2 regions of the Colwellia sp. MB02u-9 genome follow, and region 1 is predicted to be linked to the other one. Evidence: predicted binding sites of a transcription regulator. Region 1 holds the regulator's gene; the other holds the start of a gene.

Region 1 (5,081 bases):
TTTTCTGTTGTTGTCAGTAAAACATCGATATCTCGACATAATACTTTAAAATCAGTAATATCAAGATCATTGTGCATTAATTTATGCCACAGCGGATTAACGTTCTTGATTTGTTGTTGAATATTACTAACCACAGGAAAAATTGATTCAACAACATCCATGGTTTTATTAGCCGCTTCTTCGGTACGATCAATAACAAAATTCAATCTTTCTTTAGCGTCTGGAATGTCCGCAGTCGCTAAATCATTCAAACGTGAATCAAAATGAAAGTTATTCAATGAATTATGCAATTCGCGAGTTAACTTACCTATTTCTTCAAACAATGCAGTTTGAACTGGATTTTGAATTTCTGCAATTAACTCATCCGCTTTGTTTTGCTGATCTGCCTCAAGGTATTTAACCAACAATTTAGCCTGTTCTAAAGAAACATGGATACTAGTATATTTACTCATATAACAGCCTTGTGTAAAAAAATTGGTGATTAACCAAGACGTTGGAAAATTTTATCAAGCTTTGCGCTTAACGTTGCAGCTGTAAAAGGTTTAACAATATAACCATTAACTCCCGCTTGAGCTGCCATGATAATTTGATCTTTCTTCGCTTCTGCAGTAACCATCAATACTGGAATATGAGATAACTTTTCATCCGCTCTAATGGCTTTAAGTAAATCTATCCCTTGCATAACTGGCATATTCCAATCAGTAACAACAAAATCAAAATCACCAGCTTTCAGCATCGGCAGCGCGGTATTACCATCATCTGCTTCTGATATATTGGTGAAACCTAAGTCGCGTAATAAGTTTTTGATTATGCGTCTCATTGTTGAAAAATCGTCAACAACAAGCACTTTCATATTTTTTTCCAAGACACCCTCCGGTGATAACATTTAAAATTTTACAATATTTTTAATATTCTACTTAATTTTGCCACGATTGCATACGAGCTTTTAATCTATGCATCGCTTGACTGTGTATTTGGCTTACCCGTGATTCACTCACATCAAGTACTTGGCCTATTTCTCTAAGGTTAAGCTCTTCGTCATAATACAAGGACAGTACTAAAGCTTCACGCTCGGGTAAAGAAGAAATACACTCTGCTAATGACTTTTTAAAGAAACTTTGTTCAATGTTAGCGTAAGGTTCATCTTGCTGGTGACTGTGGGCTATTTCAATCACATCATCACTAACACCTAAATCATCAAGACCAATAATTTTCCCTGAACTCACGTCATTCAGTATCTGATGGTATTCATTGATTGAAATCTCAAGTTTTTCAGCCACTTCAACATCGGTAACGTCGCGGCCATATTGCGCTTCTAAGCTTTTGATGGCTTCGCTGATCATGCGACTATTTTTATGCACTGAGCGGGGAACCCAGTCACCCCGACGAATTTCATCAAGCATGGCACCACGAATACGAATACCCGCAAAAGTTTCAAAGCTAGCACCTTTGCTATTATCAAAATTATTTGCCGCTTCAAATAAGCCTATCATGCCTGATTGAACAAGGTCATCAACCAAAACACTGGCCGGTAGTCGGGCAAGCAAATGATAAGCAATGCGCTTCACGAGTACTGTGTGTCGCTCCAGCAAGGCCGATTTATCAACACTATAAGTATGTACTTTTAACACGATAACTCACTTGTTTGTTAAATAGGGCCTGTAGAATTTTCATTCTAGTCTCGGCTATAGATTAGGCTTTCAGTTAACAAGGCGACAGACATATTAGGTAGCTATGCTAGTTTACACTTGCTAACGATGTTAGTTAAAAAACAACGATAGACCTTTAACAGGCGGTAAAAAAACCTACACACTTGCTATAGCTAGAGCTCGCTTAACTCATGCAAAAAAAAACACCACGAATTGTCCAATTGTAACCCTGCTTCGTCGTTATGTTCATACCTAGCTACAAGTTAAAAGCTCAACAGCTTTAGTGTTCTAGTAATTGCTCAATAAAGAATTCTAAATGCCCAGAGGCTTGTTTTGGCACTGGCCAGCTCACAATGTTTTTGGCAAGTGCTTTAAGGCCAATTGACGCTGGCGAGTTAGGATATGCCTCGACAATCGCTTGTTGTTTTCTCACAGATTTACGAATATTTTCATCATAAGGTATAACAGCAACCAGCTCTAAAGTGACATCCAAAAATCTGTCAGTGACTTTAGCTAATTTCGCAAATAAATTTTTACCTTCATTCGGGGTGCGCACCATGTTTGCCACCACTTTAAATTTGAATAGCCCGTGATCTCGGCTTAACAATTTCATTAAGGCATAACAGTCAGTAATTGAGGTGGGTTCGTCACACACGACTAATAAAACATCTTGTGATGCACGGCAAAAACTTAATACCATATCTGAGATACCGGCAGCGGTATCAACAATTAAAATGTCAAATTTGGTTTTCATATCACTAAAAGCACGAATAAGTCCGGCATGCTCAGCTGGGGTTAAATCCACCATAGATTGAGTGCCTGATGTCGCAGGAATAATATTAATGCCGGCAGGGCCTTGAATAATAATATCATCCAGTTCACATTCACCCGATAGCACATGCGACAGGTTGCGTTTTACGCGCAAACCTAGCATAACATCAACATTAGCCAAGCCTAAGTCGGCATCTAGCACTAAAACCCGCTTACCTAATTTAGCTAAAGAAATGGCAGTATTTAATGAGACATTAGTTTTACCAACCCCGCCTTTACCGCCAGAAACGGCGATGACTTTTATGTATTCGGGGTTTTGCATTTTTCTTAAGCCACTCGCTTGATCTATCATCTATATAACTTCTCTATGTAATGCCCATTGCAATAAATAATCGGTCATTTTAAGCTGACCTCAACGTACAAAAATCACTTAATGCTGTGGAACCATACATGACTCAAAATGGCCATGTAAGAATCAATCAAGCGCCAAACTACACGGATGGTGATACTTACCTGTAGTCTGAAACAATAAACCTATGCTCTTGAATATTTATGCTTACTTATAATTAGATAATTGCTTACTTAATTCAATTAGCATAATTGCTCTGCCTAACTATACTGCGACGGCTGATACCGGATTACGCCAAGAAACAGTCCCTGAGCTTTGATACTTAGTGGCCATTCGGTCTGCTAGCGTAACCAATTTTTCAGCATTTGCAACCTTAATATCTTCCGGAACTCTTTGTCCATCAGTAAGATAGCCAATAGCTAAACCGTTTTGTAATGATGTGGTGATAATTTCACCGACACTTAGGCTTTCATCTAATTTAGTATAAATGCAGCCCGCTAAAGGAATACTTTTAAAGCGCTCAACATTTTCTTGCATAACACGCTGCTGCGTATTGGCGGCTAATACTAAGTAATTACGAATTCTAACACGCGCATTTGAGATTAAGGTAGTCAAATGCTCAGTTAGACGCATATCTCTTTGCCCCATACCGGCAGTATCGATCAATATTAATTTTTTTTGTGAGAACTGTTGTAACAAGCTATCTAGCTCATCGCCGTCATTGGCCAACTTAACGTGGCAACCAATAATACGACCGTAAGTAGCAAGCTGTTCAAAACCAGCAATACGATAACTATCTGTAGAAATTAATACCACTTGGTCGGCGCCGTGCAGCTGAGCAAAGCGGGCCGCTAATTTCGCAATAGTGGTGGTTTTACCCACGCCTGTTGGCCCAACAAGAGAAACCACGCCACCACGTTGAATAATATCATTGTTAGTGGTGTTTAATTGTTGCGCTATAATATGTTTTGCTTGCTCAAAGGCATCTTTTTCAAGGCTATTGGCTGGAATGTAACCCGCAATTTGATCAGCCACTTGTTCATTAAGACCCATCGCCATTAATTTATTAACCAACACAGCGCGCATCGGATCTTTTTGCGCCATATCTTGCCACATTAGCCCTGACATTTGATGTTCTAATAGCTGACGAATAGATGACATTTCTTTTTGCATATGATCAAACTCACTGCCACTTATTTGACGTTCGCCACGCGAAGCCATTTGCTCAGGTGCAGGTGTTGATGAATCAAGCGAGTTAGTAAAGTTTGCACTGTTTGAGCCATGCCCAGGAGTATCTGCTCCTTGGTTGCCCGCGTGATCCGCTGAGTCTAAATCAGTAGTTTGCGCTAAACGAGTAGTGAAATTTTTAAACTGTTGTTCAATATCTTGTGGTGCAGCACCAGGCTTGTTGTCCGCTTGATGATTAACCTCATGAGTTGAGCTAGCTATTTGACTATTAAATGCCTGTGTTGCTGGCGCTTTATCGTAGCCATTTTGTTGTACTTGTCGGCTTAACAACGCGGCTAAGCTATCGGCTGGCAAAGTGGTTGACGTTTCTGCTGACTGAGGTGAGCTACTAATGGCTACCGTATCTTCAACACTGTCGAATCGGTCAACTTGATGAGTCGGCTGGGTATTGGCAGCCGTACTCGCTTTGCTGTGCTCAGATACTGGTGATTGGGCAGGCTTAACACTTTGGTTATAATCAACCGCAGCCATTAACTCGACACCTTCAGCAATTTTTTTATTAGACATAATGACGGCATCAACACCCAAATCTTCTTTAATTTGTGCGAGTGCGCTTCTCATATCTTTTGCTACATAACGTCTAATTTTCATCGCCAACCCTTATAATTCAGTACAACTTACTTTGAAGTATTTTTTACTGGCCGATAGCGCTAACAATTTTGATTTGCTTATCATCTGGAATTTCTTGATAAGAAATCACCCGTAATCCCGGGATGGTATATTTAACAAATTTAGCTAAAACTGCACGTAAAATACCTGACGTTAATAAAATTGGTGTGTCACCAGCCATTTCTTGCTGTTGTGCACCATCGGTCAAAGATTTCTGTAGTCTTTCTGCTAAACCTGGTTCGATACCTGCGCCATCATCTCCAGCCATTTGCATAGACTGATGCAACATCTGTTCCAACTCTGGTGACAAAGTTATGACAGGTACCTCTACCACAGGTCCAACTAACTCTTGAACGATGAATTTTCGCAAGGTTATCCGAACCGCCGCCGTTAACACTTCAGGGTCTTGAGTCTTAGGACCATACTCAACTAAGGTTTGAATAATGCTACGCATA
Region 2 (5,081 bases), on a different contig from region 1:
TGACCGTCTACTGAACGGCCAAATTGATCGCCTAGATTGGTTTCGCTTACGCAAAGATTGCTTACAGCATCAATTTAGCCAACAACAATCTGATTTAACCGGCCTTAGCGGTGGCCGTGTGAGCTTGATCCCACACCAATTATATATTGCCGAAGAAGTTGGTAGTCGTTTTGCGCCACGCGTTTTATTAGCCGATGAAGTCGGCTTAGGTAAAACCATCGAAGCGGGTTTGATTATTCATCAACAATTGGTTACAGGGCGCGCTAAACGTGTGCTGATCATAGTACCTGAGTCATTGATGCATCAATGGTTGGTTGAAATGTTACGCCGCTTTAATTTGTCGTTTAGTATTTTTGATGAAAGTCGCTGTGAAGAAATCACCGCTAACAGCGAAGATGAAAATCCCTTTAGTTCTGAACAACTGGTGTTGGTCAATCTTGGTTTTATTACCAAAAACCCACGTTGGTATGAAGCTATTATGGATGAAGAATGGGACTTGATGGTGGTTGATGAGGCGCACCATTTAAACTGGCAGCAAGATAATGTCAGCATTGAATACCAATGTATTGAACAGTTAGCGCAAACTATTCCTGGGGTGTTATTGTTAACAGCAACACCCGATCAATTAGGCCATGAAGGTCACTTTGCCCGTTTGCGTTTACTTGATCCTGATCGCTTTTTCGACTATCAAAAATTCACCGAAGAAGAGCTGCATTATACCGAAGTCGCCAATGCGGCCAATACTTTGGTTACCGATGAGCCATTAGCGACTGAACAAATAACCACCTTGACCAACTTATTGCACGAAGCTGACGTTAGCGCACATATCGCAGCGATAAATCATCTGGAAGAAGCAGCTAAAAAAAATGCTCGCCAGCACATTCTTGACCAGCTTTTAGACCGTCATGGCACTGGCCGTATATTATTTCGTAATAGTCGCAACACCATTAAAGGTTTTCCGGGTCGTGAATTACATGCCACGCCACTGGTGATGCCAGAAGCCTATCAAGACTCGATCAATGAACTATTATTGTCGGGCACAACTGAAGATTTAAAGTCGCAAGCACAAGCAAAACTCTTGTTTACGCCCGAAATATTGTTCAGCTTAGATAGCCATGAAGACTGGGTTGATATTGACCCACGTGTTGACTATTTAATCGCACTATTACAGTCGTTGAAAAAAGAAAAAGTGGTGGTGATTTGTGCACATGCGCAAACAGCAATCGACTTGGAAAACGCCTTACGTGTTAAAGAAGGTATGCGTGCAGCAGTATTTCATCAAGGCTTAAGTATTTTTGAACGCGACCGTGCGGCCGCTTATTTTGCTCAAGATGAAGATAGCGCCCAAGTGCTACTGTGTTCTGAAATTGGTAGTGAAGGACGTAACTTCCAATTTGCTCATCATTTAGTGTTATTTGATTTACCACTTAACCCTGATTTACTTGAACAACGTATCGGGCGTTTAGACCGTATCGGCCAAACAGAAATTATTCGTATCCATGTACCCTACTTTGAAGAGTCAGCGCAGAGCTTACTGTTTAATTGGTATACACAAGCGTTGAACGCCTTTGAACATACCTGTATTACGGGTCACTCGGTGTTTAAAGCCTTTGGTGAAAGCTTATTTGAGCTGGCGCTTAGTGCCAACTGGGACTCTAGCGAAGCACAAAACTTGATTGAGCAAAGCCATGAAAAGCATCTGACCATCAAACAAGATTTAGAAACCGGTCGTGATAAACTGCTTGAGTTACATTCTTCTGGCCAAGGTAAAGCGCATGCTTTAGTGAAGAAAATAGCACAACTAGATCAGCAAATTCATTTACCACAATTTATGTTTCAGCTGTTAGACGTTTTTGGTATTCAACAAGATGATAAAGCCGATAACGCCATTGCCCTGCAGCCTTCTGAACATATGTTATGTGCCAACTTTCCGTGCTTACCTGAAGACGGCACCACCATTACCTTTAATCGTGACACCGCCTTAGCGGTTGAAAATTATCAGCTGATCACTTGGGATCATCCTATGGTGCGCGGCGCGATGGAACTGGTACTTTGTGATGAAATTGGTAACGCTAGTATTGGTGTTTTGAAAAATCCCGCACTACCTACCGGCACATTTTTCTTAGAGTGCATATTTACCTTAGCCGCCATCGCACCGAGCAATTTACAACTAGGGCGTTATTTACCCACTACACCTATTCGGATATTAGTCGACAAAAATGGCAATAACCTTGCTGATAAAGTTAGCGAAACCGTATTAGATCAACAATTATCACCGGTTAAAAAGCAAGTGGCATTGCAGTTAGTTAAGGCACTTAGAAGCCAAGTGGCTCCGTTAGTCGCCAAAGCAGAAGACCATGCCGAGCAGCAAGTTGATTCGATTCAACAAAAAGCGCTGAAAGCTATGCACCTAGCTATGGATGAAGAGCATCAACGCTTAACCGCGCTAAAAGCGATCAACCCAAGTGTGCGTCAGCAAGAAATTGACTTTATTCTTATGCAAAAAAAGGCTTTGGCTGAATATATTGAAAAAGCCAAAATTCAATTTGAAGCGGTACGTTTAATTGTGGTCAGCAACTAAGTCAATACAGACTAAAAGCTAAACACTAAAAGCTCTTGATAAAAGCCATCAGGCTGGGCATATTCTGTCACCTGATGGCTAGCTTACCAACATCAAAAAGTACAACCTTCAACAGTACAAGCGTTTAAAAGGAAAACAATAAAATGGCTGCTAACCCTGACTTTATTTATCAGCCTCAAATGCGCCCCTACCTTGATATTATTTATCACGACAATGATATTGTGGTCGTCAATAAATCCAGTGGTTTATTGACCGTATCTGGCCGTTTACCTGAGCATCAAGACTGTTTAGAAAGTAGAGTGCACAAAGTATTGCCCACGGCAACTATTGTGCATCGATTAGACATGGCGACATCGGGTATTATGGTGATGGCACTTAATAAACCTGCGCATGTGGCTATTAGTCGCCAGTTTGAAAAACGCTTAACGCAAAAAAGCTATATTGCTCGGGTCTTTGGTAAGATTGAAAAAGCGCAAGGCTCTGTTGAGCAACCCCTAATGGGTGATTGGCCAAATAGACCAAAACAAAAAATAGATCATCAACAAGGTAAAGCGGCATTAACGCATTATAAGGTATTAAGTTATCGCCAAGATATTGATGGTCAAACTAGCACCTTAGTTGAGCTGACACCCATAACAGGACGCTCTCACCAGTTGCGCGTGCATATGCTGTGGCTTGGCCACCCAATACTCGGTGATCGACTTTATGCCCACGAGCAAGCCTTGGCGATGAGTAGCCGTTTACAATTGCATGCCCAAATGCTACAAATAAGCCATCCAGTGACAGCGCAAACCTTAACATTTTCAAAAGCCTGTCCGTTTGATTAACACCAAGAGCGGCGAGAGCTAGTTAAAAGCTAATTAAAGAAAGCCCCACTAGCGTCGATAATATCACTAGAGCCGGTTTTGTCGCGCTTAATAATCCGTTATTAATGATCCGTTATCGACCATCAGTTACTGATACTCAATGTGCAGTTATTGCTCAGTCACCCATTTGAGGAAGTTTGCTTTTTATGCGCTTAAACATACGCCCACTATTTTTATTCATCGCGTTAACGACCTTAAGTCTATTAGTTAACAGCGCGCATTCATGGGCAATGGAGACTGCTGAGCCTAAAAAGCAAACGGATAACACGAGCTCAACGGCACCAAAAAGCACTGAAGCTGACACTCACACTGAAGCTAGCACTGCGCCAACAAAGTCCACAGAAGATAGCCAGCAAAATAAAGTCATGATCAAGGCACCTGTTGATGCTTTTGAGCAGCAGCAGCAAGATATTAAACACTACTTAGCGCAAGAAAAAATAGTGCCATTACTGGTAGGTACTGACAGCTACCTTACGGTCATTAATGAACACACCACGGCAATTAATAAAGGCGTGATGGTGTTAATTCCTGATTGGCAACAAAGCATAGCAACACCTAATGCACTCAATCAGCTAAGTAGCAATATGCCACAACATGGCTGGACCACAATTACCTTGCATCCCCCGCATAAACCGCAAAGCTACCCTTCACAAGCCTTCACGGCGCAAGAGCGTAGCACTGAAGATATTGAGACCTTAACAAACTATGAGAAAAAATTTGCTGATGTTATGCAAGCAGTCATTACAAAAGCGAAAAGCTACCCAGGCGTCATTATTGTGGTAGCAGAAGGCAATCATAGCGCCGTATTACTGAATATCTATCAACAAGCATTGGTGGCCGAACCCAGTGCTTTAGTAATGCTCAGTAGTTATATGCCGACCTTGCCCGAAAACGATAAAATTGCTCAACAACTCGCGTTAAGCGATTATCCTGTACTCGATTTATATTTGCAGCGCGATCACCGTTTAGTACTGGCCAGCGCAAAAATGAGAAAAGATTTTGCCCAAAGAGCCATGAAAATATATTACCGACAAAGACAATTAAGTAATCAAGCCACGGGTTACTATGCGAAACAAACCTTAACCAAAGCTATTATCAGTTGGCTTAGTGCGATGGGTTGGTAAATAAAAGAAGCTATCAGTTTGAAGTTATAAGCTGTCAGTAAAAATAAACATCAACGGCAAGTTGGCATTGTCTGACAGCTGACAGCTTTAAACTTATCGCTAAAAGTAGTTGTCAGTTTGAAGTTATGAGCTGTCAGTAAAAATAAACACCACTGCATGTTGGCATTATCTGACAGCTGACAGCTTTAAACTTAGAACTAAAAAAGCTGTCAGTAAAAATAAACACCAACTGCAAGTTGGCAGTATCTGACAGCTGACAGCTTTAAACTTATCGCTAAAAACTCTTAATTCGGTGTTGTTTCAACCCCGAACTCTGGTCGTTTTCTAAAGAGATTAGCGATATCTTCTTTAATCAAATAAAGCGCTGGGATCAAAAACAGTGTGATCACAGTCGCAAAAACAATACCAAAACCTAATGAAATCGCCATCGGTATAATAAACTGGGCTTGTAAGCTTTGTTCAAAATATAATGGGAAAACACCAAAAAAAGTGGTCAGTGAGGTGAGTAAT

The links. Region 1 encodes FliA, which starts transcription of late flagellar genes. Its sites were predicted from a motif close to CTAAAGNTNNNNNNNNNNNNGCCGATA; they were not measured.
Region 2: a site for FliA is predicted at 3,442-3,468, ahead of H4J65_RS16355 (DUF3530 family protein). Genes of this name have one in related genera too.

Annotation. Positions count from the first base shown of each region.
Region 1 covers NZ_JACGVF010000088.1:22,106-27,186, reverse strand. Annotated here, with positions in the region: gene H4J65_RS06170 (protein phosphatase CheZ) at 1-452, opposite strand, end outside; gene cheY (chemotaxis response regulator CheY) at 482-865, opposite strand; gene H4J65_RS06160 (RNA polymerase sigma factor FliA) at 918-1,631, opposite strand; gene H4J65_RS06155 (MinD/ParA family protein) at 1,930-2,772, opposite strand; gene flhF (flagellar biosynthesis protein FlhF) at 3,034-4,608, opposite strand; gene flhA (flagellar biosynthesis protein FlhA) at 4,652-5,081, opposite strand, start outside.
Region 2 covers NZ_JACGVF010000100.1:34,597-39,677, forward strand. Annotated here, with positions in the region: gene rapA (RNA polymerase-associated protein RapA) at 1-2,581, shown strand, start outside; gene H4J65_RS16350 (pseudouridine synthase) at 2,725-3,408, shown strand; gene H4J65_RS16355 (DUF3530 family protein) at 3,594-4,571, shown strand; gene H4J65_RS16360 (efflux RND transporter permease subunit) at 4,856-5,081, opposite strand, start outside.